Regions from separate parts of the Pseudoalteromonas sp. T1lg10 genome, predicted to be linked through region 2. Evidence: predicted binding sites of a transcription regulator. Region 2 holds the regulator's gene; the other holds the start of a gene.
What was found. Region 2 encodes sigma-54, which starts transcription at its own class of promoters, with help from an activator protein. Its sites were predicted from a motif close to GTTGGCACGNNNNTNGNNT; they were not measured.
Positions count from the first base shown of each region.

Region 1 (15,904 bases), on a different contig from region 2:
TCCGTGTCTTTACCCGAGGGCACAACCGTGGCCCAGGTCAATGAGCAGATGATGACCTTGATGGGTCACCCAGAAGAGTTGGCCAAGTATTTTAATTTAAAGGCCTCGGGTAAATAACCTTTTAGGGTTTGTTTAGGAAAAGCCGGATTCAGCCCCGGCTTTTTTGTGGGAAATTTTTTGGCTAGCACTCTGCGCTTGGATAGTTATGAATTCTAACTTAGAAGAAATAGTGAAAATTGAAAAAGCAACGGATGGCCTCTTCAAGAAATCGGCAAGAATTGCTATCAGCCAAATGTTGGCTCGACTTGTGCCTAAAGTGCTCCTAGCAAGCGCTCTGACAGACAAAGAAAGTAAAGTGATGTTGCTTGATCTTGCCAATACATATCAAGACTTAAGACACCAGGCTTTTGAGAGTGGCGCGCGCAATAGCTCTCATCCCTTATGGGCCTCGGCTGCTGTTTGTGAAAGCTGGGTGCAAGCCATGCTGGTGGGCGATAAGGACTTATGTGCAATAGAAGAAAGGGTCTTTTATCTGATCAATCGGCCATATAAGTCAAAGGTAAGGAAAAGCTCGGCCGCACTCATTGCCAGAGGTTTAGCTTGGGAAAATTTTACCGAGTATACATCTCCAGGGTCTTGGATGAGATTTGCCTTAAAAGAAATAGATGAGCAATTTAGCAAGCAATGCCCAGGAATGACACCCTCTGAGCAGGATATAGCGCTAATACTCAAGCAAGCCATCCACTATGTGCAATTTCAAAGTGACGCAATTCAAAGCCATCTTCATTCTATGGAGACATATAGTACAGCCAGAAAGTCAGGCCTACATTTGAATCTTAGCAGTGCCATCTCAGATTACATGAATGATGCTCCTTATCTTGAAAAGTTCAGCACCTAACTAGCGCTTTAATAAGAAGCTAATAAGCCTATTCCCTATTTGGCGCGTGTTAAACACACCAGCTAACTTATTGCTATGCATTGGCTTTGACTTACCTTTAGAGCGTTATCCCTTGTAATATTTTATTTCGACCATAGGTCTAGTAACTCAGTGGCGCAAAATTATGCAAAGGAGCATTCATGAGCACAACACCCTATACTCCGCCTAAGGTCTGGCAGTTTGATAGTGAAAATGGCGGCAAATGGGCCAGTCTGAATAAACCAACATCCGGCGCAACCTTTGAACAGCATTTGCCGCGCGGGCAACATCCGTTTCAGCTTTATTCATTGGCCACTCCCAACGGCCAAAAAGTAACCATTATGTTTGAAGAGCTGCTGGCCAAGGGGATCAGCGATGCGGAGTATGATGCATTCTTGATTGAAATTAGCGAAGGCTCGCAGTTTGGCTCTGATTTTGTGGCCATCAACCCAAATTCAAAAATCCCCGCCTTGTTAGACACCAGCACCTCACCGGCGACCCGGGTCTTTGAATCGGGCTCTATTTTGCTGTATTTGGCAGAGAAGTTTTCTTCTTTTATTCCCCAAGATGCGCAGGCTAAAACCGAGTGCATGAACTGGCTGTTTTGGCAAATGGGCAGTGCTCCTTATGTGGGAGGTGGTTTTGGTCACTTCTATGCTTATGCGCCGGAGCCCATGGAGTACCCCATTAACCGTTTCGCCATGGAAACCAAGCGGCAGTTGGATGTGCTAGATAAGCACTTGGCACAAAACGAATACATGGCCGGGGATGAATACTCCATTGCCGACATGGCTATTTGGCCCTGGTATGGTGCTCTAGTGCTGGGCAAGGCGTACGATGCTGCCGAGTTTTTATCCGTGCATGAATATCGTCATTTACTTGCATGGGCGAAGAAAATTGAACAACGTCCGGCGGTACAGCGCGGTCGACGCGTTAATCGTACTTGGGGCGACGAAGGTGAGCAATTGCGCGAGCGCCACAGCGCCGCCGACTTGGACTAATTAATAAATCTACAGGCACAAAAAAGCACAGCCTAGGCTGTGCTTTTTCATATCAGAGCACTGCTGTTGATAGCTTAGTGCAAGATACGGGCGCGAATGGTGCCGTCTACGGCACTCAGTTCTTTTAGCGCCACCTCCGAGTGGTCGCTGTCTACATCGATAACTACATAGCCTATGCTTTCGTCCGTTTGCAGGTACTGAGCGGCGATGTTGATACCGTGCTGGGCAAAGGCTTGGTTAATCTGCGTTAGCACACCCGGGCGGTTTTGGTGAATATGGAGCAGACGGCTGCGGTTAGCCAGCTCCGGCAGGGCTACCTCAGGGAAGTTGACAGCCGTCATGCTTGAACCGTTATCCGAGTACTTGGCCAGCTTGCCAGCTACCTCAACACCAATGCTTTCCTGCGCTTCCTGAGTTGAGCCACCCACATGCGGAGTCAAAATCACATTATCGAATTGGCGTAGCGGCGAGATAAACTCTTCGTCATTTGATTTTGGCTCCACCGGGAATACATCGATGGCGGCGCCAGAGAGGCTTTTATCTTCCAGAGCTTCGGCCAGGGCATCAATATCCACTACAGTGCCGCGCGAGGCGTTAATCAGTATGCTGCCTTTTTTCATCACTGCCAGCTCGGCGGTGCCGATGAGGTTTTTTGTTTGCGGTGTTTCCGGTACGTGCAGGCTGACCACATCCGAGCTTTGCAATAGCTGGGTCAGGTTTTGGATCTGCTGGGCATTACCCAAAGATAGCTTGTCTTCGATATCATAGTACTGCACCGTCATACCTATGTTTTCGGCCATGATGCCAAGCTGGGTACCGATATGGCCATAACCTATAATACCTAAGGTTTTACCACGGGCTTCGAATGAGCCTTCGGCGGTTTTTAACCACTGACCGCGGTGGGCCATGGCGTTGCGTAAAGGAATGCCGCGTAATAACAGTAGGATTTCACCCAATACCAGTTCGGCAACCGAGCGGGTGTTGGAGAAAGGCGCGTTAAATACAGCGATACCGCGTTGTTTGGCAGCGCTTAAATCCACCTGGTTGGTGCCGATGCAGAAGCAGCCCACGGCAATCAGCTTTTGTGCCGCGTCCAGTACCGCTTCGGTGATTTGCGTGCGTGAGCGAATACCCACAATGTGGGCATCGCTGATACGCTCGATGAGCTCATTTTCAGGTAACGATGTTTTGACATAGTCGATATTGCTGTAGCCGTTGCGCTTGAGTGTTTCAATTGCGCTTTGGTGTACACCTTCCAGCAAGAGAATCTTAATTTTATCTTTTGCTAACGATACCTTACTCATGTTCCTCACTCCTCTAACGTGTAGTTGGGCCCTCCGGCGTGCCGATGATCACTGTGTCGGCGCCGCGGTGAGCGAATAGGCCGTTGGTAACCACACCAACAACCTGATTTAAAGTTTGTTCCAGTGACTTGGCATCTGTGATCTGCAGGTTGTGCACATCTAAAATTACATTGCCGTTATCTGTCACTACGCCTTGTCGATAAACAGGGTCACCGCCAAGTTTTACAATTTCGCGGGCCACATAGCTGCGGGCCATGGGGATCACTTCAACGGGCAGTGGAAAATCGCCCAGAGTGTCGACCAATTTGCTGCTATCGACGATACAAATAAATTCTTTAGCCACGGCGGCAACAATTTTTTCGCGGGTTAACGCGGCGCCACCGCCCTTGATCATTTCGTTAGCGCCATTGATTTCATCGGCACCATCAACATAAATGTCCAGGCTATCAACATCATTTAATTCAAATACTTCGATACCCAGAGCCTTTAGGCGTTCGGTCGAAGCTTGCGAACTAGATACCGCACCGCGGATATCGTCTTTCATTGTTGCCAGGGCATCAATAAAGTGATTAACCGTTGAACCGGTGCCCACACCAACAATGGTGTCTTTCTTTACATAATCGAGTGCGGCCCAGGCGGCCGCCTTTTTCATTTCGTCTTGAGTCATGTTGTGCTCGCAAATGAGTTAATAGCTAAGGTTGCGGACTATTGTACCACTACCCGTGAGGGCAATAAATTCGCTCTGGGGTGACAATGTAATCTAATGGCACATCCCAACTGGCCACCGGCAGCGTATCTAGGTGCTGACATTGGTGCGCCACGCCGATTAATTTGGGGCGATGGGGCGCATCCGGTGGTATCTGGGCAAAGGTGCGGTCGTAATATCCGCCACCCATGCCTAAGCGATTACCCTGGCTATCAAAAGCCACCAAGGGGGTTAGGATAAAATCCAACGCCGCAACGGGGCTTACATGACTGCAATTCAACTCGGGCTCCAAGATACCATAGCGGTTAGTGCTCATGGGTGAATTTTCTTCATATCTCTGAAAGAGCAAATGCACCCCGGTAAAGGGGTGGAGAATGGGTAGAAATGGGGTCGCTTTATTTTGCCATAGCCATTGAAATACGGGGTCTAGATTGGGTTCGCCATCATTGCTTAAATAGGTGCCTACTCGAGCGCTTTTAGGGTCTTTTATGACTTGAGAAATATTAATTTTAAGCGCGTTCGCGGCACTTTTTTGTTCTTCTGGAGTAAGCTTTTTGCGTAAATTTCGCATTCGCTTTCGAATGTCAACACGTTGCTCGTCAAATTGCATAGGGCTCTTATATTAAAATTTAAACAGTTTGAGATAAGGAATAGCTCACACCTGGTATGGCTAGAAACACAGTGATCAGTACCAGGATAATTATTAATAACGAATGGCGATATTGTTCACTCATCTATCCCATGGCCATCATTGGCAGTGCTGTTGGCGACTCGATCACACTTAGGCTTGAGTATAAATCCTTTTATTTAAAAAGAAAAAACCTAGCGGTAGGCGCCCATAAGGCATAAAAAACGCCGCACTAAAAAGCGCGGCGCAGTTGCGGTTTAGCAGCTCCTAAATGCTTAGTACTTGGCCGCTTCCCCTTCTGCCGGTAGGGCATTGAGAATAAAGTCGCGCAGGTCGTTGTTGGAGCTTTCTAAGTCGGCGCGACGCAGATACATCATATGGCCGCTGCGGTAGCCTTTAAAGCTCAGGCGCTCTTTCATCTTGCCGCTTGGATCCAGTTGCCACATGGTGTATTTGGCATCGAAATAGTTGGTGGCACCGTCGAAGTAACCGGCTTGAACTAGCACATTCAGATACGGGTTTTGCGCCATGGCCAAACGCAGGTTTTCACCCGTGTTGTTGTTGCTGCGATCCCAAGGGTGAACCGAGCCAAACATATTGTATTTAACGTCGGTTTTATAATTTAGCTCTTCACGCAGATAGTAGTTGATGGCCGGGGTAAAGGAATGCAACCAGGAGGTTAGCTCGGCCCAGTAGTCCGGACGGTCGCCGGCGTTGCGCTTGTCTATGCCCAGGTAGCGTGAGTCCAGACGGCCCACTGTTTTACCCTGGCTGCGCAGCAACTCTTTCCAGAACGACGAGGTAGGAATATCCAGGTTGTTGTTTTCCACGTAAGTCGGCGATACACCGGCATAGCGCGCCATTTGCGCGACAATACGCTGCTTTTCTTCGGCGCCGATAAAGCCGCCTTTAGCTATGGCGGGGATCAATTCGTTGACGGTAAAGTCTTCAACCTGAGGCAATAGCTCATCCAGGTCAAGGGCTTGCAGCTCGGCGTCCAACGCCTTGTGATACCAGGCGGTAGCGGCAAAGTAGGGCAGGCGGTTGGCCGCTTCTACCGGGCCTTCACGCTTAATACCAATCTCGGTAGGTGAAACCAGGACTACGCCGTTAAGGTACATCCACTGACTGTTTTGCAGCGCCAGCGCCAGACCGGCAACGCGGGTGGTGCCATAGCTTTCACCGATTAAAAACTTAGGTGAGCGCCAGCGATTGTGGCGACTGACAAAGGTATTTAACCATTCGGCCAAGTATTTAATATCGGCATTAACGCCAAAGAACATGTCTTTTTGCTGATCGCGACTAGGCAGTTTGCCATCGGCACCGGCCAGCACACGTGAATAACCTGTATTCACCGGATTCACATAAAGGATATCCGCCACATCCAGTACCGAGTAAGGGTTCTCTTTTACGCCATAAGGCTGTACCGGGTAACCTTCATCGTCGATTTTTAGCACCTTGGGGCCGGTGTAGGCTAGGTGCATCCAGACCGAGGCAGAGCCCGGGCCGCCGTTAAATGAAATCAACAGCGGGCGCTTGGTATCGTCATCCACACCGCCGCGCTTGTAGTAGGTATAGTGCAAGGTGGCGACTGCATCGCCGTTATCATTCCACACCGGCTGAGTGCCGGTTTCGGCACTATAAGAAATGCGCTCGCCGTTAATGCGGGCCTTATGCTCGGTAATGACCTTGCTGTCGATATCGATTTGGCGACCATGGGCCGCGGCATTATGTTGGTCTACCTCGGCCAGCGCCGATGGAGCGATCACCACGGCCAAAGACAGGGCCACGGCTTTTAGATGGGTTGCAAACATGATTTACCTTTTGGTTTTTCTTTTCGCTCCATTAAAGGAGCTTGCATTGGAAACTACAAGTTATTGCGATAAGTGGGGCGTTAGCACCTCTGCGATGCGCTTAGCAAAATCGTTGTTTATTTCAATTCCATGTAAGACAAGTCGCGTGTCTTTAAGGGCGCAATTCAAGGGGCGCGAGGCGGCATTGTTAGCGGCTGCTACAGGGGCTGGGCTCAAGGCGCTTGCGTCCAGGTCCAAAAGCGGCGCCATGGCTTTGGCCATATCCAGCTTGGTTAAGCGCTCCTGGGCACTGAGGTGATAGATCCCTTCTAGCTCAGAGCCCAAGGTGGTTATGGCACCAGCCAAGGCATTGGCGATATCTGCGGTGTCGGTGGGAAAGCGCTGACATTCATTATCGAAGTGGGTGACGCCGTTTTGCAGTTGCTCGGCAATGACGGTTACCGCCGACTCACCGAGATAACCAACTTCACCGTAGAGTACGGGAATGCGAACAATGGCCGCGCTCGGGTAGTGCGCTTGCAATAAGGCTTCGCTGCGCGCCTTGGATTGGCCGTAAAGATTTAACGGGTTTACCTCGGCGTCCTCAGCATAGGGCGGGTTGCGGCCATCGAAGACATAATCGGTGCTAATAAAAATCAGCTTACAAGTGAACTGCTCACAGCACTTGGCAATATGCTCGGTGACCGCGCAGTTAAATTGGATGCTTTGCTCGGGGTCATTATCGAATTTGTCCGGATTGCGCTCGGCGGCGCTGTGAATAAAAAAGTCCGGTTGATGCGTTGCGAACAAGGTGCTGATGGCCTCTTTATCAAACAGATCTACTTTGACTATGGGTGCCTGTGCGCGGGAAAAACCCAAGCCTGTCACCTGATGAGTGGGGGTTAGGTGCGTAAAAAGGGCGCGGCCCAGCAGCCCAGTGGCACCGGAGACGATGATTTTAGCCATAACTTTGCTCTCTAACGGCAGGGGAAAGCGGCAGCCTAACTGTGGTGAAGGGTAAAGTCAAAGTGTCCATTATGGTCTCAAAATGCGTATGTTTACGTTGAAAGTTAACTAGTTAAGCTGACTCGCGGTTGGCGGCGCTCAAGCCTATGGTGTGTTGCTGCCGGCGTTTGAGGCTGGAAAAGCAGCTATGCTTATTCTCATTGCTTCATAGTAAACGGGCTGTGGCCTTGTGCCTTGCACAGCTTTGGCAAAAACCCCCTTTTGACGCACCAAGTTGGTGCGTTTTTTGTGCGCATTAAAAGTTATCTTTTTGTTAATTAAAGAGAAAATATTTTGGCACAAAGATTGATTTTATCTGGAGGAAGAATAATAAACCGAATTGCCTACGAGGGGGCCATATGAAAATGATCAGTGCCATCATCAAGCCATTTAAGCTCGATGAAGTGCGAGAAGCGTTAGCAGAGCTGGGAATAGAGGGAATGACGGTAGTGGATGTTAAGGGTTTTGGCCGCCAGCGCGGGCATACCGAACTCTACCGAGGTGCCGAGTACAGGGTGGACTTTATTCCCAAAATTAAAATCGAGATTGCCACGCGTAGCGACAATGTGGAGCGAGTAGTAGAGCTAATCACCCGGGTTGCCAACAGCGGCAAAATAGGCGACGGCAAGATATTTGTTTTCGATCTTGAGCAAATCGTGCGCATCCGAACGGGTGAGCTTGATGAAGAAGCGATTTAGGGGGCGCAGTCATGGAAAACACCATAGTTGAATTACAATTCTCATTGAACACCTTTTACTTTTTGATCTCCGGCGTGCTGGTTATGTGGATGGCGGCGGGCTTTGCCATGCTGGAAGCCGGCTTGGTGCGTTCGAAGAACACCACAGAGATCCTGACCAAGAACGTCGCCCTTTATGCCATTGCCTGTACCATGTTTTTGCTGGTTGGTTACAACATCATGTATGTGGGTAACAGCGAGGGCGGTTTTGTGCCCAGCTTTGGCTCCTTGATTGGCACTCAGGCCAGTGACGCCGATCATGCGCTGGAGTCTGATTTCTTCTTCCAAGTGGTTTTTGTGGCTACGGCCATGTCCATTGTCTCCGGCGCCGTAGCCGAGCGCATGAAACTCTGGGCTTTTTTGATCTTTTGTGTGGTCATGACCGGCCTGCTATATCCCATTGAGGGCTACTGGACCTGGGGCGGCGGTTTTCTGTCGGCCATGGGTTTTGTCGACTTTGCCGGTTCGGGCATAGTGCATGGCGCCGGTGCCGCTGCAGCCTTGGCTGGGGTCTTGCTGCTGGGGGCGCGTCGTGGCAAATACGGCAAGCATGGTGAAATCTATCCGATTCCCGGTTCTAACCTGCCGCTTGCGACCCTGGGTACCTTTATCCTATGGATGGGCTGGTTTGGTTTTAACGGTGGCTCGCAACTGCTTATCAGTGATGCGGAAAATGCTACCGCGGTGGGCAAAATCATGCTTAACACCAATGCTGCTGCGGCGGCCGGTGCCATTGCTTCCCTACTGGTATGTAAAACCTACTGGGGCAAGGCAGATTTGACCATGGTGCTCAATGGTGCACTGGCGGGTTTGGTGGTGATCACCGCGGATCCGGCCTCGCCATCACCCTTGTTGGCGCTCTTGCTTGGTGCCATAGGTGGCATGGTGGTGGTCTTCAGCATTGTGGTTTTGGATAAGATGCATATCGACGATCCCGTGGGGGCTATTTCGGTGCACGGCGTGTGCGGAGCGCTTGGCCTGATGCTGGTGCCTCTGTCTAATAGTGAGGCCAGTTACACGACTCAGTTTATCGGTATCTTATGTATCTTTGGCTTTGTCTTTGTCGCATCCTCTCTGGTATGGGGAATTTTAAAAAGTACGGTGGGGATCCGCGTGAGTGAGGAAGAAGAGCTCAGTGGCATGGATCAACATGATTGCGGTATCGATGCCTATCCCGAGTTTGTATCGGTACGTTCAAGTTAATCAGCTAGTTATTACTTACAGCGGCGAGTTTATCTCGCCGTTTTTTATGACTATAATTCCATTTTCAGGCCCTTTAAAAGGTTCCAATCATGGACAATAAATTACTACTGATCATACTTTCAATCTTTTTGCCGCCCGTTGCCGTATTTCTAAAGGCAGGTGCCGGTAAGCACTTAATTATCAATATTATTCTGTGCTTCCTATTCTTTTTGCCTGCGGTTATTCATGCCCTATGGGTATCAACCCGCTAAGCCCATCTAACTGAGCAGACAGCCAAGCACACAGCTCTGCCTGCCTCTGAGTCAGATATATTCTGATTTTGATAAGCTAACAAAAGTCAGTACCAGTTAAGCTAGCCCTAGTTAGCCTTAACCTGCACCCTGTCTTGGCATACTCTTGGGCAATTAATTTTGTTCATGAGTATGTTAAGCTTCCACCAATTTTTCATTCAAGCCACGCATTTTCAATCCTATGGCGACAAAAAAGACACCGACAAAGAAACAACCGAAGAGAAAACCTAAGGCCGCACCTCCGTCAAAAATGAGGCGCCTGGGTAAGCGGTTATTTTCCTTAGCCTGGAAAATCGCCCTGGTCACTGTTATCAGCGTGGCCCTGTATATGATTTACCTTGATGCCAAGGTAACGCGACAGTTCGAGGGCAATAAATGGCAGTTGCCGGCTCAGGTATATGCCCGCGCCATGACCTTTTACCCGGGGCAATACCTGTCCATGGACGAGGTGGAATGGGAGCTTAAGCGCCTTAACTATACCCAGGTAACCAAGCTCAATCACACCGGCCAATATGAGCAAAGCAAAACCCGCTTGCGTATTTATCGTCGTGCCTTCGAGTTTGCCGACGTCAATGAAGAGGCCCGTATTATTGAGCTGCGCTTTAGCGGCAACAAGGTTGCCAGCGTCAAAAACAATATAGGTCAACGTCTTGAGAGTGCTCGTTTGGAGCCGGTGCAAATAGCCCGTATCGGTAATGACGAAACTCAGGACCGCGAATTTGTGCCGCTCGATAAATTCCCAGACTTGCTAAAAGACACCTTACTGGTGGTTGAAGACCGCAACTTCTATAAGCACCATGGGGTGTCCTTATGGTCCATTATGCGTGCTCTTTACGCCAATATTCGCGCCGGCCGCACGGTGCAAGGTGGCAGCACCCTGACCCAACAGCTGGCAAAAAATTTCTACCTTACTCGTGAACGCTCACTGGTGCGCAAAATCAACGAGGCCTTGATAGCCCTTATTCTTGATTATCGTTATACCAAGGACGAGATCCTTGAAGCCTACTTAAACGAGGTTTATTTAGGACAGTCATATACCAAGGGTGTACATGGCATGGGTCTGGCGGCGGAGTTTTATTTCTCTAAGCCCATCGACGAGCTGGAGTTTGACCAGATAGCCCTGCTGGTGGCCTTGGTTAAAGGGCCATCTTATTACAACCCGCGCCGCTATGAAGAGCGCACCATGGAACGTCGCGATCTGGTACTCAGGCTGATGGCGGAAGATGGCCTTATCAGCACCACAGAATATCGTAATGCCCTTAATCGTCCGCTGGATGTTGCGCCCATGCGCCGGGATATAGACAAAACCTATCCGGGTTATTTAGAGCTGGTTAATCGCCAGTTGAAGGAATTGCTCACCGACAAGGAAACCCTGGATGCCGGAGTGCGGGTCTTTACTTACCTGGACCTGCAAAAGCAGGAAGCCATGGAAGATGCCATCGCCCAGTCCTTGCCTTATTTAGAGAAGCGCCCGAAAACCGAGCAACTTGAAGCAGCCATGCTTTCGGTGAATCGTCAGGTGGGTGGGGTCTCGGCTCTGGTTGCCGGTCGTGATATGCGTTATTCCGGCTTTAACCGGGTGCTGGATACCAAGCGTAATATTGGTTCCTTGGTGAAGCCGGCCGTGTATCTGAGCGCCTTGCAGGTGCCCAGTTATAATCTTGGTACCTTGCTGCATGATGAACCGCTGGAAATCACCGACGAGCGCGGTAAAGTTTGGCGTCCGGACAACTTCGACCACCAATTCCGCGGTGCCTTGCCCCTGTATAAGGCCTTTAGCAACAGTATTAATATTCCGGCGGTGAATCTGGGCCTGGATATTGGCGTCGACAGGTAGCCAATACCTTACAGGGCCTGGGTGTAGAAAGTCATATCAACCAGTTTCCTTCCTTGCTGCTGGGGGCCTTGGAGCTGTCCAGCTATGAGGTGGCACAACTTTATACCACCTTGGCAAACGACGGTGCCTATACCCGTTTAACCAGTATTTCGGCCTTGACCGACAACGGCGGCAAGCTGCTGTATCAGCACAAGCCGCAGTGGCAACAGCGCTTCCCTAAGGATGCCATGTATATGACTAAATATGGTATGAAGCGGGTGACCAAGGACGGCACGGGTAAACGTTTGAATAAGCATTTCCCCACCATACAGTTGGCGGGTAAAACCGGTACCAGTAATAATCTGCGTGATAGTTGGTATGGCGGTTTTGACCAAAATACCGTGACCGTGGCCTGGTTGGGACGCGATGATAACCAAAGCACAGGCCTGACCGGTGCGGTGGGCGCCTTGGAGATGTATATTCGTTATCTGCGTCAGCTAAATCCGCAGTCCATTGCCGATGAACGTCCAGAGGGAATTCGTTGGGCCTTTATTAACGAGCAAACCGGTATGCAGGCACCGCCAGGGTGTGGCAAGGTGATTCAACTGCCGATACGGGCCAGCGAATTTAACCCCAGACCTAGCTGTGTGCGTCCTTAAGGGCGCGCACTGAATGTAAAAAACCGCCCATCGGCGGTTTTTTTATGGGTGTTATGCGTTGCTTACCTTAGGCTTACCTTCGGCTTACCTAAGGTACTGACTCGGTGCGGCTACTCGGTGGCAGGAGCTATGGTCGCTAACTCATTCATCAATTGATTCCTTCTTTGATGGGCAAACTGTAGCATCAAATCGCAGTTGCCCAGGGTATAGCGGTTGAGAAAAGAAATTGTCTGCGCCGCCGAGTTTGCCATCATGGCCGCGAGGTTTGGCAGTAATTGAGTCAGCTCATTATTGAGGGCAATTTCCTGTGCTCTTATTTCATTGCCAATGCCTGACACAGCGCTTTGTTGGTGGGCATAAGCCAAGGTGAACAAGGTGCGATATGCCCAGTAGGCGCCGTGCGCATCAAAGTTATTTGTGCCGCTATGATAGCTAGCGGGGAAAGACTGAACCGCCCCGAAAAAGGGCAGATACATGGCACACAGTGGGGTGCTAACGGCCTGCCAGATCACCCCCTGAAGTTCATGGCATCGTTGCTTATCTAAAGTAATGATATGGCTTTCAGCGGTTTTGTCATAACCAATGGGGCGATTTGCTTTACCCTCAAGCTCGGTGCCCTCATAGGTGGCCGTTAACACGCTAATGACGTCGGGAACAGACACCAAGGCGTCGGGCTTGAGAAAGAGCGGATATTGTTGCTGCCGGGGTGGCTGAGCTAACGAAGGGGTGAGCTTAAGCTGAGCAAGCCAAATGCGATCGACATTATAAGGCTGGCCGGTTACACCGAAGGCCTTAGCAAAATTAAAATGATGTTTATCCGCATCCGGTAATAATTGGTGTTGGCAAACAAACTCGTATAACCCAGGTGAGTGCAGAACCTCGGGAGAGTCCAGGTCGATATCATGAATGCGCATGGCATTGGCTACAACCAGATAGCTGTCTGCCGGCACTTTGACGGCAAGCCAATGGTGGCAGGAGCCATTTTCAAAATACCAAATCTCATTGACGTCGGCGATGGTGACACCATTTACTTCGGCGCTGCCGTATTGCTCAATATATTGTCCCAGCAATTGAATTCCGTGCCGGGCAGACTCGGCCTGGGGTAAAATTAAGGTCGGAATAACGGCTTCGGTGATCCCACCTTGTTTAAGCAAGGGATCGGCCAGCGCCGCCTTGTCATTCATGGCCAGGGTGTTGGTGGCCGACATGGCGACATTTTTTTCATTGATGCCGCGCTCTTCATAGAGAAACTTTGCTGGCATTAGGTTGCTTGCTTCGTTATTGGCGTCAAAGTCTGGTGCCGCACTATAGCTAAATGCCTGTGTTGGTTTAGGTACTTTGAGTCCGTTACCCAGGTGCCACAGGCCATCGTCAATGACTTTCTCATTGGCATATTCCGGTTGCTGGCGATAAACAAAATACTTGTTCCAGATATCACGCTCGCAATCCTCGTTTCGGGAGACAATATTTTGTCCGTGTGTCGTTGCATTTGCAGCCACTATTACACTCGTACACATAATCAATCCTTAAAGAGAAAAGGAAGGTTGCCCTTCCTTTGTTGTGACTTACTCAGTGCTTATTAGGCACCACTGTGGCAATTTCAGATTTGACGTGAATCGGCGAAGTTAACAGGTAATTTTGCCCTTCATTGAGTTCCTGACCATGGAAGTTAAAGCTGAGATTGACGCCTTTTTTGAATAATAAGCAATGGGTTGAACCGCCAAAGTGGAACATGCCCAGTTCGTCACCTTTTTTAACGACTTGCTGCGGTTTCACCGTGACGTCACAGGTTGATACTTCGGCCATACCCACGGCCATAAAGGCCATTAAGCCAATGTCGGGGCTGTCGGCCTTGATATAAATAATGGCCCGGGTTGCCATCTCCGTGATGTAGCCCTGGGATTCATTGGGCCCTGCGGGATCTTCACCTATTGCCGGTGCCTCTGCGTAATAGCTGCCATCTACGAATTCCACCATTTCAATGACGCCATCGACGGGGCTATTCCAACGGTGGTATTGAGTGGCACTCAAAAATGCCTGGTATACGGTACCACCGGCAAATTCCGGGTAGTAATCAGCATTGTTATTGAGCATGTGTTGCAAGGAATAGGGCTGACCTTTAATCCAAAATGTATCTTGAAGCTGCACATTGGTTGCCCATTTGTAAGGTGCAGACTCGCAGGCATTGGCGATGACGTTGTTATCATCGGGCGCGGCGACTGGGCGCTGATCCGCTTTAAAGACACGGGTAAAGAAGTCATCCCAACAGGAAAAGCCATAGTGGGGCAGCGTTGGATCACACTCAAATGTCTTAATAAATTCCTCTCGCGAACCCGCCATTTTCGCCATGGCGGCATCGCTTAACCAACCCGTGGGGGAGCCATTCAAGACCGACACGGATTCACTGGATTTTAAAAAGTTGCCCCAGTCATTGAGGATCCGTTTGAAGTGCTTGTTCACCGTGGGATCCCGAAAGGCGCAGTAGCCACTTTCCGTTGCCATCACCCGATCAAGGATGGCGTTGATTGGAAATCCCACCAGACCTGTTTCGTTAAATTCTGGAGGCATGCTGAGCACGTAGTTACACATGGCCAGCATTTGCTGGTAATTTTCGACAATAGGCGCTGGCTCAGGGCCGCTGTCGCCACCATGTATTGGTGTGTTGTGGCGTTTAGGTTGTTCATTAAACATGCGCGTAAAGAGCATAAAGGCGCCGGCGTCACCTTCAATGTAGTCTTTAAAGGCTTGAATGCATGGCTGTAAAGGCAAGTCCGCCTGCTTGGTCTTGGCGGCTAACTGGCGCAGCCAATCATTTAAGGTTTCCTGGTCTTGCGGAAGCCATTCGCCAACTCGATACGGGGTGTGACTGGTATTCATACTAGTGTCCTCATCTATAAGGGTTAGGTTTAAGGGTGAGTTGGTTTAAGGCTGGCTAACCAGTTATCGACCACCTGTCTGGGTACGCCTCGGGTGCGACAATGCATGGCATCGGTACCCAGCCAGGGAAACTCAGGCTTACTGTCAATGCCAACAACCGTATGGCCAGGTAATGCAGCTCGATAGGCAGTTAAGGCCGCTTCATCGTATTTTTCGTATCCTTGCCCAGACAGAGGAACATATACAAAGTTATTTAATATCAGGCTATTAGTGTAGGCAGCCGTTGTCGCAGGCTCGTCGGCGTTAGGAATATACATGTTTTGGCAAAGTACACGATAGACCTGATACTCCTGTGCGAAGTTATCGGCAATGACATTAAGTTTTTCATTAATCTCGGTATTTTCAGATTGGGCAACCAGTACCTTATCCTCTGATAAAAACTTACCCCAACAATCTATGTGACCGATGTAGGTGCCTGTGGGGTCATCGAGCACGCGATAAGAGCTAATGCCCATAAATCGATTAAGTTGCTCAAGTATGTAGTGCATTCGCTTCTCTATGATCTCCGGCGCATTTCTAGAGAGGTCCCCCTCATTGTGGGTGGGTAGTTCATTTTGCGTTGCTACCAGATAGGTGGAAGCTATGTTGCCCTTTCCATCAACCATGTAGTTACCGCCCACATCGAGTAAGCCTGAATAATAGAAATTATGCACCTTGATGGGCGTCAACTTGGTTGGCTCTTCTTTATGCCAGCGGGCCTTATTCCACTGACGAATGGGATTGTTGAGAAAATCTGAAAATTTGACGGCGCCGTAATCATCATTGGGTCTAAAGATCCCCAAGCCTTCCTTAGGTGAGACATTCTCCGCACCTTCAACTAACCCCACTTCGCCGCCGCCTAAGGTGGTATAGGTATGCTTGGCAATACCGTAATAATCGGAATCCTTGTTGTGCACCCACCAAGGTCCAA
Region 1 is NZ_PQBV01000004.1:479,972-495,875, forward strand. Features, by position in the region: gene C2M17_RS04570 (hypothetical protein) at 1-117, shown strand, start outside; gene C2M17_RS04575 (hypothetical protein) at 206-898, shown strand; gene yghU (glutathione-dependent disulfide-bond oxidoreductase) at 1,078-1,917, shown strand; gene serA (phosphoglycerate dehydrogenase) at 1,992-3,221, opposite strand; gene rpiA (ribose-5-phosphate isomerase RpiA) at 3,235-3,888, opposite strand; gene C2M17_RS04595 (5-formyltetrahydrofolate cyclo-ligase) at 3,938-4,537, opposite strand; gene C2M17_RS04605 (S10 family peptidase) at 4,831-6,369, opposite strand; gene C2M17_RS04610 (dTDP-4-dehydrorhamnose reductase family protein) at 6,430-7,314, opposite strand; gene C2M17_RS04615 (P-II family nitrogen regulator) at 7,713-8,051, shown strand; gene C2M17_RS04620 (ammonium transporter) at 8,063-9,292, shown strand; gene C2M17_RS04625 (YqaE/Pmp3 family membrane protein) at 9,382-9,543, shown strand; partial or broken gene mrcB (penicillin-binding protein 1B) at 9,764-12,057, shown strand; gene C2M17_RS04635 (C69 family dipeptidase) at 12,168-13,574, opposite strand; gene C2M17_RS04640 (phosphatidylserine decarboxylase family protein) at 13,627-14,934, opposite strand; gene C2M17_RS04645 (agmatine deiminase family protein) at 14,964-15,904, opposite strand, start outside.
Region 1: C2M17_RS04615 (P-II family nitrogen regulator) is a predicted target of sigma-54. The motif match lies at 7,647-7,665, and genes of this name have one in related genera.

Region 2 (15,904 bases):
GATGGTACCTTTGCTACGGATATTCGCCCACTGGTGCGCTTGAATTGCTCCGTATTGCTGACCAAGGGCGACCGCCGTGAGCGCGGCGGTGCCGGCGGCGGTGGTCGCACAGATTTTCATTACTTTAAAGAGCTGGTCGAAGGTAAGCCACGCTGGATGCACTACGCCGAGGATGCGGTGCGCATGGCGCGAGTAAACCTTGAAGCCATAGATGCTCCGGCGGGCACCATGCCAGTGGTATTGGGCGCAGGTTGGCCGGGCGTGCTACTGCATGAAGCGGTAGGTCATGGCCTGGAAGGTGACTTCAACCGTAAAGGGGCATCGGCCTTTAGCGGTAAGATAGGTCAACAGGTGGCCTCCGAGCTTTGTACCGTTGTTGATGACGGCACCATGGCCGATCGTCGCGGTTCATTAAATATCGATGATGAAGGTACGCCTGCCGGTTATAACGTGCTGATTGAGAACGGTATCCTTAAGGGCTATATGCAGGATAAGCATAACGCCAAGCTGATGGGGGTGGCACCTACCGGCAATGGTCGTCGTGAGTCTTATGCTCACCTGCCTATGCCGCGTATGACCAACACCTATATGTTGGCCGGTGAACATTCACAGGCGGATATTATCTCCTCGGTCGATAAGGGCATTTATGCGCCTAACTTCGGCGGCGGTCAGGTAGACATTACCTCGGGTAAGTTTGTGTTCTCGGCTTCCGAAGCCTATTTGATCGAAAACGGTAAGATCACCACGCCGATTAAGGGCGCGACCCTGATAGGTAACGGCCCGGAGGTAATGAAGCAAATCTCCATGGTCGGCAACGACCTTGAGCTGGATAAGGGCGTGGGCGTGTGTGGTAAGGACGGTCAAAGTGTACCGGTTGGCGTGGGTCAGCCGTCGCTGAAAATTGATCAGCTTACCGTGGGCGGTACCGCCTAAGGTAGGTAAACAAGGAAAAAAGGCAGCCACGGCTGCCTTTTTTGTGTTTTAAGAGGTCGGCTCTAAAGCATCAGATCTTTAAGGATCTGAAATAGCTCTTTGAAGGCCTTGCCCGGTTTTTCCTGCTTAACCTCTTTCGCCGCCTGGCGAATAAGCTGGCGCATACGTTGGCGTTCCAGTTGCGGGTAGGTCTCCAGCAAGGGATTAAGACCGGCGTCGCCCTGGGCGATAAGATCATCACGAGTTTGCTCGATATGATTGATGATCACGTCTTTCTGGTTGTTCTTATTGGTGATTATAGCCATTGCCTGGTGAATGTCTTCGACATTGGTGGTGCTGCGCAGGGTTTTGGCAATATAGTTTAAGTGTCGACGGTAGGCGTCCTTTTTATCCTTTAAACGATCGGCCAGGTCCATCGCCGCTTCCAAGTCGGGACTAAGTGGAAGCTTCTCGCGTTGCTTTTTAGACAGGTTGGCAATCTCTATGCCTAGCTCATGGTATTCCATGGCATCGCGCTTAAGCTCGCTTTTAGATACGTAAATAATCTCTTCTTCGGGTTGCGGTTTTTTGGCCATACTGGTCTCGAATAATGCACTTTGTCGTTATTATACCAATTCGTTTGGGTAAGTGGTCGGAAAATTGCACAGATAAAATCGCGGCAGCACCGCCTGTAAGGCAGAAACAAACAACAAAGCGTAACTGACGCTAAATTAGTGTGAGGCTTTGTGGTAGGCTAGGGTCATTAGATTCAAGAGCGAAACGAATTATGCAAGAAAACGAATCTGCGGCGATTTACCAGCAAATCGACGAAGTAAAAGAGGCCGTCAGTGAAGTCTTAGAGCAGGCCAAAAAGCTCGGCGCCACGGCGGCCGAAGCGGCGATGTCGAGCACCAGCGGCTTGTCGGTGAGCACCCGTTTGGGCGAAGTCGAGACCATCGAATTTAACCAAGATGGTGGCTTAGGTGTGAGTGTTTATGTGGGTAATAAAAAGGGCTCGGCATCAACCGCAGACCTAAGTCCACAAGCCTTGCGTTCCGTGGTGGAAAAGGCCATTGAAATTGCCAAATACACCTCGGAAGACCCTTGCAATGGTTTGGCCGATGCCGAATTGTTAGAAATGAGCCCGCCGGATCTGGACCTTTATCATCCTTGGCAGGTAACGCCGGAACAAGGCATTGAAATTTGTCAGGAAGCGGAGCACGCGGCGCTAAACTTCGACCCGCGCATAGTGAATTCCGATGGCGCCAGTTTTAGCAGCCATCAGGGCCTGCGCGTATATGGTAACAGCCATGGCATGCTGGCTGGTTTCCCGCGTACCCGCCATAGCATAAGCACCATGGTGATAGGTCAGGAAGGGGAGCAAATGCAACGCGACTCGGCCTACACCATAGCTCGTGAACAAAGCGGTTTAAAGGCGGCCAGCGAAGTGGGCCTGGAAGCGGCCAGCGAAACCCTGGCGCGATTAAATAGCCAAAAGCTGGGCACCATGAAGGTACCGGTGATTTTCCGTGCCGATGTGGCTAACTCCTTGTTTGGCCACCTGGTAGGAGCCATTGGTGGTGGCGCCCTGTATCGCAAATCCAGCTTCTTGCTTGATAGCCTAAATACTAAGGTGTTCAGCGATATAGTTAATATTAGTGAGCGCCCGCACTTGCTTAAAGGCTTTGCCTCGTCACCCTTTGATTCAGAAGGGGTAAAAACTCAGGACCGTGAAATTATTCACGGCGGTGAGCTAAAAACCTATCTTCTGGCCAGCTATGCTGCCCGCAAAATGGGTATGACGGCAACTGGTCACGCCGGTGGCATTCATAACTGGCTGGTGGAACAAACGCACCAGGATTTAAAGGCGCTGCTGAAGCAGATGGGTCGTGGTTTATTGGTGACCGAGCTGATGGGTCAGGGCGTTAATACAGTGACAGGTGATTACTCCCGTGGTGCTGCCGGATTCTGGGTTGAAAACGGCGAAATTCAGTATCCGGTGAGTGAAATTACCATAGCCGGTAACCTGAAAGACATGTTTAAGGCCATAGTCGGCATAGGTGGTGACATCGACCCGCGCGGTGGTGTGCTGACAGGCTCAGTGCTTATTGAGCAAATGCAGATAGCCGGCGAGTAACTCAAGCATCTATTCCTCGAATAATTTTAAAGCGCCTGATGGGCGCTTTTTTTCATTTTGCGCTTTACCTTAACTTAAGTTGAGGTTTTAAAGTCTTTCCTAAGTTAAAAAATGAAAAACAAATTAGGAGAGAGCTATGTACTTAGAGCATGTAAATTTAGTGGTCACGGATATCAATGAGTCGCTGCGTTTTTATCGTGCCGCCTTCCCGCACTGGCAGGTACGCAGCAAGGGAGAAGGTACCTGGTCCGGTAAACCGCGCAACTGGCTGCACTTTGGTGATGACTACCACTACATTGCCCTGAGCGATAACGGCGAGGGGGTTAATCGTGATCTGGAAGGGCATCAACCCGGCTTGGCGCATTTCGCCTATGTCACTCAGGATATCGATGGGGTGATAGAGCGCTTGCAGCAGGCGGGCTTTGCTATTGCCAAAGACGGGATGGATAATCCCTATCGTCGTAATGTGTACTTCATGGACCCTGCGGGCTTTGAAGTGGAGTTTGTGCAATACCTGACGGATATTCCCGAGCTGCGTAATAATGAGCTTTGAGAGAATACGAAAAAGCCCAGATAAATCTGGGCCTTGTCTTTGTGATACGGCTCGTTTGGCTAGATAAGGAACCAGGTCGCGGTGCCGAGGAAGGCGAATATACCGACTATATCCGTGACCGTAGTCAATACCACATTACCCGCCAGGGCCGGGTCTATATTCATGCGCTTGAGAATAAGCGGGACCACCGCACCGGCGATACCGGCGGCCAGCAGGTTCATAAACATGGCAAAGGCAATCACCAGACCTATGGTGATATCCCATTTCCACAGGGCAATGGCACTGCCTATGAGTATCGCCCACAACACGCCGTTCAAGGCACCGATGGCCAGCTCCTTGGTCAGTAGGAACTTTTGGTTGGTCTCATTGACATGGCCTAGGGCCATGCCACGAATAACCAGGGTCAGGGTCTGCGAGCCGGCAACGCCACCCATGGACGGCACTATGCCGTTAAGCACGGCTAAGAAGGGTAAAATACCCAGGGTGGTTTCGAAAAAGCTGGCCACAAAGGCCGCCAACATGGCGGTAAGCAGGTTTACACCCAGCCAGATAGAGCGTCGCTTAGTACTTTTCACAACCGGCGCAAAGGTATCTTCTTCATCATCAAGACCGGCCAGGCTTAACATGCTGTGCTCGGCACTTTCACGGATAACGTCAACGATATCATCGATGGTAATACGACCGAGCAGATGGGCTTGATCATCCACTACCGGGGCTGAGATCCAGTTATGACGTTCGAACAGTTGTGCCACTTCCGACTCGTCCATGCTAATGGGAATGACTTCGCATTCCTCGTCCATTACCTCGCGCACTATGGCATCGGGCATATTGGTTAACAAGGCGGTAAGTGGTAGTGAGCCCAAAAAGCAGTTGTCTTTATCGACCACGTAGAGCTCATCCGTGCCCTCGGGTAATTCGCCTTTAAGGCGCAGGTAACGCAACACCACATCGATGGATACGTCCGGGCGTATGGTCACGGTATCCGTGTTCATCAAGGCCCCGGCCGAGCGCTCCTGATAAGACAGCGCCGTGGTTGCCCTGTCTCTATCCTGGCTGTCCATCGCCTCGATTACGTCTTTATAAACGGGCTCAGGCAGGCTTCGCAGTACTTCACCGAGATCATCGTCGTCCATGTCCTCGGTCGCCGCGGCAATGTGCTCCGGCTCCATGCGCGCAATAATGCTAAGACGCACGTCTTCAGACAGCTCTTCGAGCACGTCACCCTGAACGTCGGGGTCGACTAAGGCCCAAAGCTTGGAACGGGTTTTATGCGGCGATGATTCGAGTAAAAGGGCGGTGTCACAGGGCGCTGTTTTTGCTAGAAGCCGACGTACATGAACAAATTGGCCGCTATTGAGTGCTTCAGTGATCTCTTGAAGTGGTTGCAGCGGATTTTCTTGTTCATAGGCTTCAGGCATAGGCTTCCCTTGTCGATAAAAATGGAAGAAACGCACCGATAAGCGAGCACTTACAAGCGCTTAGTAAGTTTACCTTAACTCAGACTAAGATACCAAAGGTAAATGAGGGAGCTATTCTTGTTCGTGAAACTTTTCTGCTATCAACTGCCCAATGGCAGCCAGCGCACCTTCTTCGTCGTTGCCCTCGCACACCACTTTGACTTCCTTGCCTTGGCCGCTTTCGAGCAAGAGTAAGGCGAGGACGCTGTCAGCCTCGGCGCTTTTCTCACCCTGATACAGGGTGATCTTAGCATCAAAGTTCATTGCCAATTGTGCCAGCTGTGAGGCGGCACGGGCGTGCAACCCCAGCTTGTTTTGAATAACAAAGGTGGCTTCCATCAAGTCTAGCCCTCCTGCTCGCGATGGCGGATTTTCACGTTAGGGTGAGAGTCCATAAAGCGCTCGCCCAAAGTTTGCGCCAGATACACAGAGCGGTGCTGGCCACCGGTACAGCCTATGGCTATGGTCAGATAGCTGCGGTTATTACGCTCTAAATGAGGTAACCAGGTTTGCACGAAGGTTTGAATTTGCCAGGTAAATTTTTGCACTATGCTATGGCTGGCAAGGTAGTCTTTGACCGGTTGGTCTAGGCCGGTTAAGGGCTTAAGTTCCGGCTCCCAATGTGGGTTAGGTAAAAAGCGGGCGTCGAACACATAGTCGGCATTTTTTGGGATGCCGTGTTTAAAACCGAAGGATTCAAAGGTGATAAGCAGTTGCTTATCTTTTTTACCCAGTACCTTTTCTCGTATCATCTCGGCCAACTGGTGAACACTTAACTCACTGGTATCAATGATAAAGTTGGCGTGAGTGATCAACACATCCAGTAGTTGTTTTTCTTCGCGGATGGCCAAGTCCAGAGGCAGGTTTTGCATCGACAGCGGGTGCAGGCGTCGGGTTTCTGAAAAGCGTTTGATCAGGGTCTGCTCGTCACTGTCGAGGTAAAACAGCGTCGGTTGTGAAAATTCTGGTAGGTAACCTAGGATATCGCTGAATTCTTGTTCTTCTTTGGGAAGGTTACGAACGTCTATGCTGACGGCAATTTTATCGTAATTGTCGGAAACGCTGCGCACCAGGGCGGGCAATAGGTTGACCGGGATATTATCGACACAATAGTAGCCGAGATCTTCAAGTACATGCAGGGCGACGGATTTACCTGAACCGGAGCGCCCACTGACAATAATCAAATCCATTTATCCACCCCTTGCCGAGCCATATGCTGGCATTAAAGTTAAACACTCGAACTTATCAATCGCACTTCTCAGTCGAACTTTTCAGTCGAACTTACAGTGTGGCGCCTTAGGCAACCATTAACTGGTACAGTTCCTGGTCACTGGTGACCGATCTTAGCTGCTTACAGAATTGTTTATCTTTAAGTTTATCAGCAATTTTCGCCAAGGTCTTGAGATGTTGATCGCATTGATCGCCTGGTACAAGCAGCGCCACAAAAATATCAACGGGGCGATTGTCGATGGCGTCAAAATTGATGGCTTCACGGTTGGTGACGATAATGGCCAGGGTATTCTCTATGCCTTCAAGGCGACCGTGTGGAATGGCAACCCCTTTCCCTATGCCAGTGCTGCCAAGCTTTTCACGAGCCAGAAGGGAATCCAGTATAGCTTGCTCACTGAGGTGGGGGATATGTTGGTGTGCTACCTGAGAGAGGTATTCCAACATTCTTTTTTTGCTATTAAAAAGGACCGCAGCCTTGCTGCAGTCCTTGGAAAAAAGTAAATCTAAGCTCATTTTAATGACGAGACAATTTCTCTTTATGTTTGATTACCTGGCGGTCTAATTTGTCAATTAAGCCATCGATCGCCGCGTACATATCCTGATGCTCTGCGGTGGCAAACAGTTCGCCGCCGTTTACATGAAGTGTTGCTTCTGCTTTTTGTGTGAGTTTCTCGATATCAAGAATAACATGCACATTATTAATGTGGTCAAAGTGACGCTCTAATTTGGCAAATTTACTATTTACATAGTTGCGAAGAGAGTCTGTGATTTCTACATGACGACCGGTAAGATTTAATTGCATAAGCATTTTCCTTCTTGTCTAACGTCTATATCAAGCTTTTACGTTGATTTGACGGTGGTATGGCCAACGATTCACGATATTTTGCAATCGTTCGTCGAGCCACTTTGATTCCTTGCTCTGCTAGTATGTCGGTAATCTTGCTATCGCTTAACGGTTTTACAGGATTTTCCGCGGCTACTAGCTTTTTGATCAATGCTCTAATCGCTGTGGATGAGCATTCACCTCCATTCTCGGTATTCACATGGCTGGAGAAAAAGTACTTTAACTCAAAGATCCCACGTGGCGTGTGCATGTATTTTTGTGTGGTAACACGAGAGATTGTTGACTCGTGCATTTCCACCATTTCTGCAACGTCGTTAAGAACCATTGGCTTCATTGCTTCTTCGCCATGTTCAAAGAATGCCTGTTGTTGCTGAACAATGCAATTAGTTACTTTAAGTAAGGTGTCATTGCGTTGCTCCAGGCTCTTTATAAACCATTTTGCCTCTTGCAAGTGAGAGCGAATAAATTGGCTGTCACTTTGTGATTTGCAGTTGCGACCCAGGGATGCGTAGTGATCGTTGACACGTATCTTCGGCATGCTGTCGGGGTTTAATTCCACCTTCCAGCGACCCTTGACCTTCTTCACCGATACATCCGGGATCACATACTCCGACTCTTCGCGCACTATGGTCGCGGCGGGTTTGGGATTCAGGCTGTGTATCAGTGTCATCACCTCTTTCAACTGGGCTTCTTTAAGCTTAGTCTTTTTCATTAAGGTGCGGTAGTCACGGTTACCAAGCAAATCAATATAATTACAAACTACCTCTTTCGTCTCGTTAAGCCAAGGGGTTTGAGGCGAAAATTGCTTGAGCTGGATCAACAAGCACTCTTGTAGTGAGCGGGCGCCAATACCAATGGGATCAAACATTTGAACTCGCTTAAGCACGGCCTCTATTTCGTCGAGTTCAATCTCTTCTTCCAGCTCATCATGGTTGATGCTTTCGAGCAAGTCTTCGGTGCTAACGGTAAGTAAGCCGTTGTCGTCGATGGCTTCGATAATCGCGGTGGCAATGGCTTCATCTATGGCGCTAAACGGGGTGAGGCGTAATTGCCACATCAGGTAATCGTGCAGGGTTTCTGTGGTTTCGCCTTGGTAAATAGACTCGTCATCGGGCATGGGCCCAGATGCAACCGGGGCGGCACTGATGTACTCGTCCCAGGACACATCCATGGGCAGCTCATCGCTGATCGAGTCATTGTTGAGGGCGTCGCCGCTTTCAACTTCGTCCTGATTGCTTGTGCTGTTATTGCTTTGAATGTCGCTATCGCTGTCGGCCGCCGAATTTTTATCGCGTGGCAGGTCACTATCGCCGTAATGCTCTTCTTCGATTTCGAGCAAGGGGTTGGCATCAAGCGCTTCTTGAATTTCTTGTTGGAGATCCAAAGTACTGAGCTGCAACAGGCGGATAGCCTGCTGCAATTGTGGGGTCATTGTTAATTGCTGGCCTAGACGCAGCTGTAATGATTGCCTCATGTACTCTAACAATCCTTTTGTGATTAAAGTCTAAACTGCTCACCTAAATACACATCGCGTACTGTTTGATCTGCTAATACCTGTTGGGGAGTTCCTGATGCGATTAGCTCGCCATGGGAGACGATATAGGCAGTTTCACATACATCTAATGTTTCGCGCACATTGTGATCGGTAATAAGAACGCCAATACCACGGTTGCGGAGGTGTTCAATGATTTTCTTAATATCTAGCACCGAAATAGGGTCAACACCAGCAAAAGGTTCGTCGAGCAGAATAAATTTCGGGTTAGCGGCGAGGGCGCGGGCAATCTCCACACGACGGCGTTCGCCGCCGGACAGGGCCATGCCTAATGACTCACGAATATGCTGAATATTAAATTCGTCCAGCAGACCTTCGAGCTCGCTTTCACGGCCGCTTTTATCCAGGTCCTTACGGGTTTCCAAAATAGCCATCAGGTTCTGATAGACGGTTAATTTACGGAAAATAGAAGACTCTTGCGGCAAATAACCTATGCCTAAACGGGCGCGTGAATGCATGGGCAGCAGGGTGATATCCTGCTCATCGATGCTGATCACACCCTTGTCGCTTGGTACCAGGACCCACAATCATATAGAAGGTAGTGGTTTTACCGGCGCCGTTGGGGCCAAGCAAGCCGACTATGCTGCCGGCTTTGACTTCCAGGCCCACATCCTTGACCACTTCACGGCCTTTATAGCTTTTTGCCAGCTTTTGCGCCTTCAGCGTGGTCATGGTTGTCCCTTCTCTTTTTGCTCGTCATTTTGCGGTGTGAGCGTGGTTCTTACACGGGTGCTCGAATCTTTATCTTTTTCGGCACTGATCAGCTGCTTGTTTATATCATAGCTGATCGTCTCGGCGACGATCTGTTGATCGGCCATGGCAATTTTGGCGGTGCCGGAAATCTGTAGCATTTGCGTGGCTACATCGTAGCGGATTTCCTTAGCGGAAGCGGTGATTTGCGTACCATCGTCCATGGTTTCACTGTAGATGGCCGGGTTGCCGGTGGCAATAAGCAGCTGCTTGTTATCACCTAACTCAGGGCGACGGTGGGCCTCAAGGCGATCCGCCTTGATTTCTCGTTGACCATGAACAATGTGCACATTTTTATCAAAAATGGTGATGTTTTCTTTGATCAGCGCCTGCTGCTTATCGGCGTCGATCTGTACTTCCGTCACCGTGGCTGGTTGCTCTGCCCAGGCATTTACAGCGCCTAGTCCGAACCCCAAACCTATGATTAATGCTTTGAATTTACTGGTCATAATATACCGTTCGCGTATGTTTTATTAGTTCCACTATCTCTGTATTGATATCCGCTTTCAAGCCCTGACCTGTGATCAGTAGATCCGGCCCCCTGAGCTCAACACTTTGTTCCGATTCCATACGTTGGGCATCAATGTCTATTTGGATAGCTGCTGCTTGGACCTTTTCGATCATTGCCCCTGGTATTAAATTGGTGGCGATGACGTTGGTTTCCAAGATCAAAATATTATTATTGTAGAGCGTCGCCTCATCGGCGGTTACACGCCAACGTTCACCGTCGTTATAGAGGGTAAATACCGGCTTCTTGAAGTGGGTAAAACCCAGCTCGTCGAAGAGCTCCATATGTTCAGCATAGACGGTGTGGCTTAACGCCCCCTGATCGTTATAGCTGCTTTGTCTTAGTCCGGTGGCAATATAATCCGGGATAGAAATGGCATCGCTGCTGCTTTTTACCGTTTTTTCCGATTGCATATAATAGGGCGCCCATAGCCAGGCCATAAGCGCAATAAAAACGATGGATATCAGCACCCGCGCCATATTCATGAGCTGGTGCCCTCGGTGCCCAGGCTGCCGCCCTTGGCCAGTATCAGCAGGTCGGTGAGTTCGCGCACCGCACCAAAGCCACCTGGCAGCATAGTAGTGTAGTGGGCAACGCGCTTTACCAAGGGGTGCGCGTCATTAACGGCCACGGCAAAACCTACTTTTTCCATTACCGGCAAGTCAGGGCCATCATCACCTATATAGGCAACCTGCTCATCACTCAGACTAAGGGTTTGCTTGAGTTCGGCATAGGCATCGAGTTTATGCTCACGGCCCTGATAAATATAAGGGACGCCCAGGCTTTCCATGCGGGTTTGCACTATTTGTGACTGGCGGCCGGTGATCACCGCCACCTGAGTACCGCTATTAAGCAGCGCCTTAATGCCAAAGCCGTCTTTGGTGTTAAAGGCTTTGAGCTCTTCACCCTGATTGCCCAAATAAATACGGCCGTCGGAAAACACGCCGTCGATATCGCAGATAAGCAATTTTACCGCCTGCGCTCTTTGCCAGGCATCTTGCTCTATGGGCTGATACAAATCGGAAAATTGCATTAGAGCACTCCTGCACGCAGTAGGTCTTGCATATTCAGGGCGCCAATCGGGCGACTATCCTGATCGATGACGATCAGACCGTTGATACGCTTTTGTTCCATGATATTAAGTGCCTCGGCGGCCAGCATATTAGCGGTGGCCGTAGTGCAATTTGGTGTCATTACCTCGAGCAGGGCGGTGCTATGGATATCGATGCGTTGCTCTAGCACTCGGCGCAGGTCGCCATCGGTAAAGAGTCCAACCAGTTGTTGCTCATCGTTTATAACAGCCGTCATGCCCAGGCCCTTGCTGGAAATTTCCAACAAGGCTTCTTTAATGCTTTGTGATTGATGCGAACGCGGTACGCTATCGCCGCTGTGCATAACGTCGTTAAGCGTTAGCAATAAACGTTTACCCAGGCTGCCGCCGGGGTGGGATAAAGCAAAGTCATCGGCGGTAAAGCCCTTGGCTTCGAGCAGGGCAACGGCGATGGCATCGCCCATGGCTAAAGTGGCCGTGGTACTGGCGGTGGGAGCCAGGCCCAAGGGGCAGGCTTCCTGAGAAACGCCGATGCAGATATGCAGATCCGCCAGGGTAGCCATGCTTGACTGGGCGTTGCCTGTCATGGCCACCAAGGTTGCGCCAATGCGCTTAATCACAGGGATGATGCTGACAATCTCATGAGTCTCGCCGGAGTTAGAGATCAATAAAACCACATCCTGGGCGGTGATCATGCCTAAATCTCCGTGACTGGCTTCTCCCGGGTGCACAAAAAAGGCCGGGGTGCCTGTACTGGCCAGGGTGGCGGCTATCTTGTTGCCGATATGACCTGACTTGCCCATGCCGACCACGATAATGCGTCCGGCGCAGGCCTTCATTAGCTCACAGGCCTGAATAAACTGCTCGTCCAGATGTTGTAGCTGTTCTTGAAGGGCAAGAACTTCTGTCTCTATCACCCGCTGGGCGGAAGCGATGTAGCTTTGTGTCATATACGCTTACTCTATGCTATCTGACTAAAAATATATCCTTGGTAGGCAAAAAATGCGACCAGCAACATGCCTCCTTCTAACCTGTTGATGCGTCTGGCACCACGAAAGTTCAAACTCATGGCAATTAATACTATGGTCGCGGCTATCATCACCAGGGCGTCGCGGTTGGCTGCAGCCGGGTCAATCACAGCAGGGTTAAGAATGCCAGCAAGAGAAAGCACGGCAAGGATATTGAATAGGTTTGAACCGACGATATTACCCAGGGCCAGGTCGTCTTCGTTTTTTAACACCCCGGCCACACAGGCGGCAAGCTCTGGCAAACTGGTGCCAATGGCGATAATGGTGAGGCCGATTACCAGGTCGCTAAGACCAAAGAATTGAGCGATTTCCACCGCCGAAGAAACGATAAAATGCGAACTGACCGGCAGTAGTATCAGGCCCACAACCAGCCACAGTGAGGCGGTTTTGGTGCTTACGTCTTTAGGGATTTCATCACAGGCTTCGCTGACAAAGGGGTCGTCTTCAGTATTCTTGTGCTGGCGTGAAATAACGATAAGAAAAGCGATAAAGGCGACAAAGCCGGCCAGTAGCAACCAGCCTTCTACACTGGAGAAATAGTTGTCGGTAAACATGTACCAGGCGGCCACAGAGACCACAAAAACCAAGGGCATTTCCCGTTTAAGTGTTACCGAGGACACTGACAGCGGGCGCAACAGGGCGGTGATACCCAGCACCAGCAGAATATTGGTTATATTTGAGCCCACAGCATTACCGACCGCAGTATCGGTTTTATCCGCCAGCGCCGCTGACGCCGACACCATCATTTCCGGGGCGGAAGAGCCCATAGCGACTACGGTTAAACCTATGATTAAAGCGGGTACGCCAAGGTTGCGTGCCAAAGCCGCGGCGCCAAAGACAAAACGGTCAGCACTCCAAACGAGAGCGACAAAACCGGCGACGAGAATGGCAAAAGAAGTGAGCATGAGTGCAAAGCCAATGAGTTAGAAAAAATACTGGCGCAAATAGTATCAAAAGCCGTTGTAATTGTGTAAAAAAACGCACCTAATTTGTCGTCATTACAGCTTTGTTGAATGATCTTACAAATTTTTACAGATTCTTTTTTCCCTCGGCGCAAAAAAACTTTAAAATGTCGGGTCACATGATAGAAGAATAGTGGGAGAGCGACTTGTCGCAACCAATCGTTGAAATCAAGGATGTTACCTTCAAACGCGCGGAGCGTGTTATCTATCAGAATATGAGCCTAACCATTCCCAAGGGGAAGATCACTGCCATTATGGGCCCCAGTGGTATAGGTAAAACCACCTTGCTGCGGCTGATCGGCGGTCAGCTCAAGCCAAATAGTGGCGATATTCTTTTTCAAGGTCAAAGCATTCCCAGCATGAATCGCGCAGCGTTATACAAGGCGCGCACGAAAATGAGCATGCTGTTCCAAAGCGGCGCCTTATTTACCGATATGTCGGTGTACGACAATATCGCCTTTCCGCTGCGTGAACATACCCAGCTAAGCGAAGAATTAATCCGTCTTATCGTCCTGATGAAGCTGCAAGCCGTGGGTTTACGTGGTGCTAAAGACTTAATGCCCGCAGAGCTCTCTGGTGGCATGGCCCGTCGTGCCGCACTAGCGCGCGCCATCGCCCTGGACCCGGAATTCATCATGTACGATGAGCCGTTCGCCGGGCAAGACCCTATTTCCATGGGCGTGCTAGTGAAGTTGATCCGCTCGCTTAACAATGTTCTTGGGCTGTCGTCCTTAATCGTTACTCATGATGTGCCCGAGGTAATGAGCATCGCCGATCACGTGATTATCATCGCTGAAAAAGGGGTGATAGGTTGTGGCAGCCCGGATGAGCTGCGCAAGCATGAGTCGCCTCTGGTGCAGCAATTTTTACAGGGCTTATCCGATGGTCCTGTGCCATTTCATTTTGATGCTCAGCCTTATGAACAGGAGTTAATGTCATAATGTCAGCCTTGCTCGAGTTTTGGCAGCGCCTGGGGCATAAAACCCTGAGCCGCTTCGCCTCTATGGGCCGTGCTACCTATATGTTGTTAGGTGCTTTAATAAGCATGCCTAACTTTCGTAAGGGCACGCCGCTGCTGATCCGCCAGCTTTACATGGTGGGTTTCTTATCTCTGATTATTATTGTGGTATCCGGCTTGTTTATCGGCATGGTATTAGCGTTGCAAGGTCATACCGTGTTGGTGGATTATGGCGCCGAAGACAGTTTGGGGCCCTTGGTGGCACTGAGCTTATTGCGTGAATTAGGCCCTGTGGTTACAGCGCTATTGTTCGCCGGGCGTGCCGGCAGTGCGTTAACTGCAGAAATTGGATTAATGAAGGCCACCGAACAGCTTACCAGTCTGGAAATGATGGCGGTGGACCCTTTGAAACGGGTTATTGCACCGCGCTTTTGGGCGGGCATGATCAGCATGCCAGCGCTGGCACTCATCTTCTCTGCGGTGGCCATTTTAGGGGCGCATTTAGTCGGCGTTGATTGGCTTGGCGTTGACCGCGGTAGTTTCTGGTCAATTATGCAATCGCAGGTGTCGTTCGAGAAAGACATACTCAACGGCATCATTAAAAGCTGTGTATTTGCCTTAGTGGTGACCTGGATAGCCTTGTACAAGGGTTATGACTGCGTCCCCACATCGGAAGGGATCAGCAAAGCGACAACGGAAACCGTTGTCCATTCTTCACTGGCCGTGCTTGGCTTCGATTTTATTTTGACCGCCGTGATGTTTGGCGGCTAAAGGATTAACACCATGAATTCGAGAAAAATTGAAATTTTGGTCGGCTTGTTTGTCTCTCTGGGCATTGCCGCGCTTGTTATGCTGGCGCTCAAGGTAGCCAATGCGGGTTTAAGCGGCAGCAATGGCACTTATTCATTGCAGGCTAAGTTTGAAAATATAGGATCACTAAAATCTCGTGCACCTATCAAGGTGGGCGGGGTGGTTATCGGCCGTGTTGAAACCATTCAGGTGCACCCGAGTGAGTTTGTGCCTGTGGTCTATATGGCCATAGATAACGCCTATGAATGTAAGTTTTCCGATGCCACTTCGGTATCGATTTTGACCTCGGGAATCTTAGGTGAGCAATACTTGGGCCTTAACCCGGTTATTGCCAGCAACCAAGCGCAGCAGGCCTGTTTGGGTAATGCTGTGGCCGAGTCGCAACAAGATGATGAGTTATCAATTGACGCCATCTTTGGCGTGCAGTCAAAAGCGTTAAAGGACGGCGATATGATCACCGATACCAAGTCAGCCTTGGTGTTGGAAGAGCTAATCGGCCAGTTTCTATTCAATCAAGGTAGCGAGTAGGTAGTTATGGATAAGGTTTTCAGTTTCGTAGCAGGATTATTTTTGCTGCTAGCCCCTCAGGCGCAGGCGGTGGAAGTTGATTTAAGCGACCCATATAAAATGGTGCGCCAGGTTGCCGATCAAACCTTTAAGCGTATCGAACATGACCAAAGCAAGATTGCCGCCGATAAAGAGCATCTAAAAGTGATAGTGGAAGAAGAGCTTCTTCCTTATGTCGATTATAAGTATGCCTCTTATCGCGTGCTGGCGAGCTATATTCAAAAGGCGCGTAATATCGAAGACCCTGAGGAGAAAAAGCAGGCCATCGAAAATATTAAGCGCTTTATGGATGTGTTTAAGGATTATCTGGTAGCCACTTATGCCGGGGTATTTACCCAATACACCAACCAAACCGTGGAATTCGACAGTGCGAAAGAGTTCGGTAGCGATACTGTGGTAGTGGTAAAAACCACGATTAAAGATCCGGGTAAGCCAGACATTGATATTGGCTTTAAAGTGCGTAAGGATAATAGCAATCAGTGGCGCGCTTATGACATGATAGCCGAAGGCATTAGTTTGCTTGATGCCAAACAAAGTGAGCTGCATGGTATTTTACGCCAGGAAGGCATTGAACATGTCATTGAT
Region 2 is NZ_PQBV01000018.1:78,826-94,729, forward strand. Features, by position in the region: gene tldD (metalloprotease TldD) at 1-933, shown strand, start outside; gene yjgA (ribosome biogenesis factor YjgA) at 996-1,508, opposite strand; gene pmbA (metalloprotease PmbA) at 1,700-3,049, shown strand; gene C2M17_RS06540 (VOC family protein) at 3,186-3,602, shown strand; gene mgtE (magnesium transporter) at 3,662-5,020, opposite strand; gene C2M17_RS06550 (HPr family phosphocarrier protein) at 5,132-5,398, opposite strand; gene rapZ (RNase adapter RapZ) at 5,404-6,249, opposite strand; gene ptsN (PTS IIA-like nitrogen regulatory protein PtsN) at 6,356-6,802, opposite strand; gene hpf (ribosome hibernation promoting factor) at 6,804-7,091, opposite strand; gene C2M17_RS06570 (RNA polymerase factor sigma-54) at 7,117-8,607, opposite strand; partial or broken gene lptB (LPS export ABC transporter ATP-binding protein) at 8,631-9,357, opposite strand; gene lptA (lipopolysaccharide transport periplasmic protein LptA) at 9,354-9,884, opposite strand; gene lptC (LPS export ABC transporter periplasmic protein LptC) at 9,874-10,428, opposite strand; gene kdsC (3-deoxy-manno-octulosonate-8-phosphatase KdsC) at 10,425-10,976, opposite strand; gene C2M17_RS06595 (KpsF/GutQ family sugar-phosphate isomerase) at 10,976-11,944, opposite strand; gene C2M17_RS06600 (calcium/sodium antiporter) at 11,956-12,927, opposite strand; gene C2M17_RS06605 (ATP-binding cassette domain-containing protein) at 13,131-13,925, shown strand; gene mlaE (lipid asymmetry maintenance ABC transporter permease subunit MlaE) at 13,925-14,713, shown strand; gene mlaD (outer membrane lipid asymmetry maintenance protein MlaD) at 14,726-15,280, shown strand; gene C2M17_RS06620 (MlaC/ttg2D family ABC transporter substrate-binding protein) at 15,287-15,904, shown strand, end outside.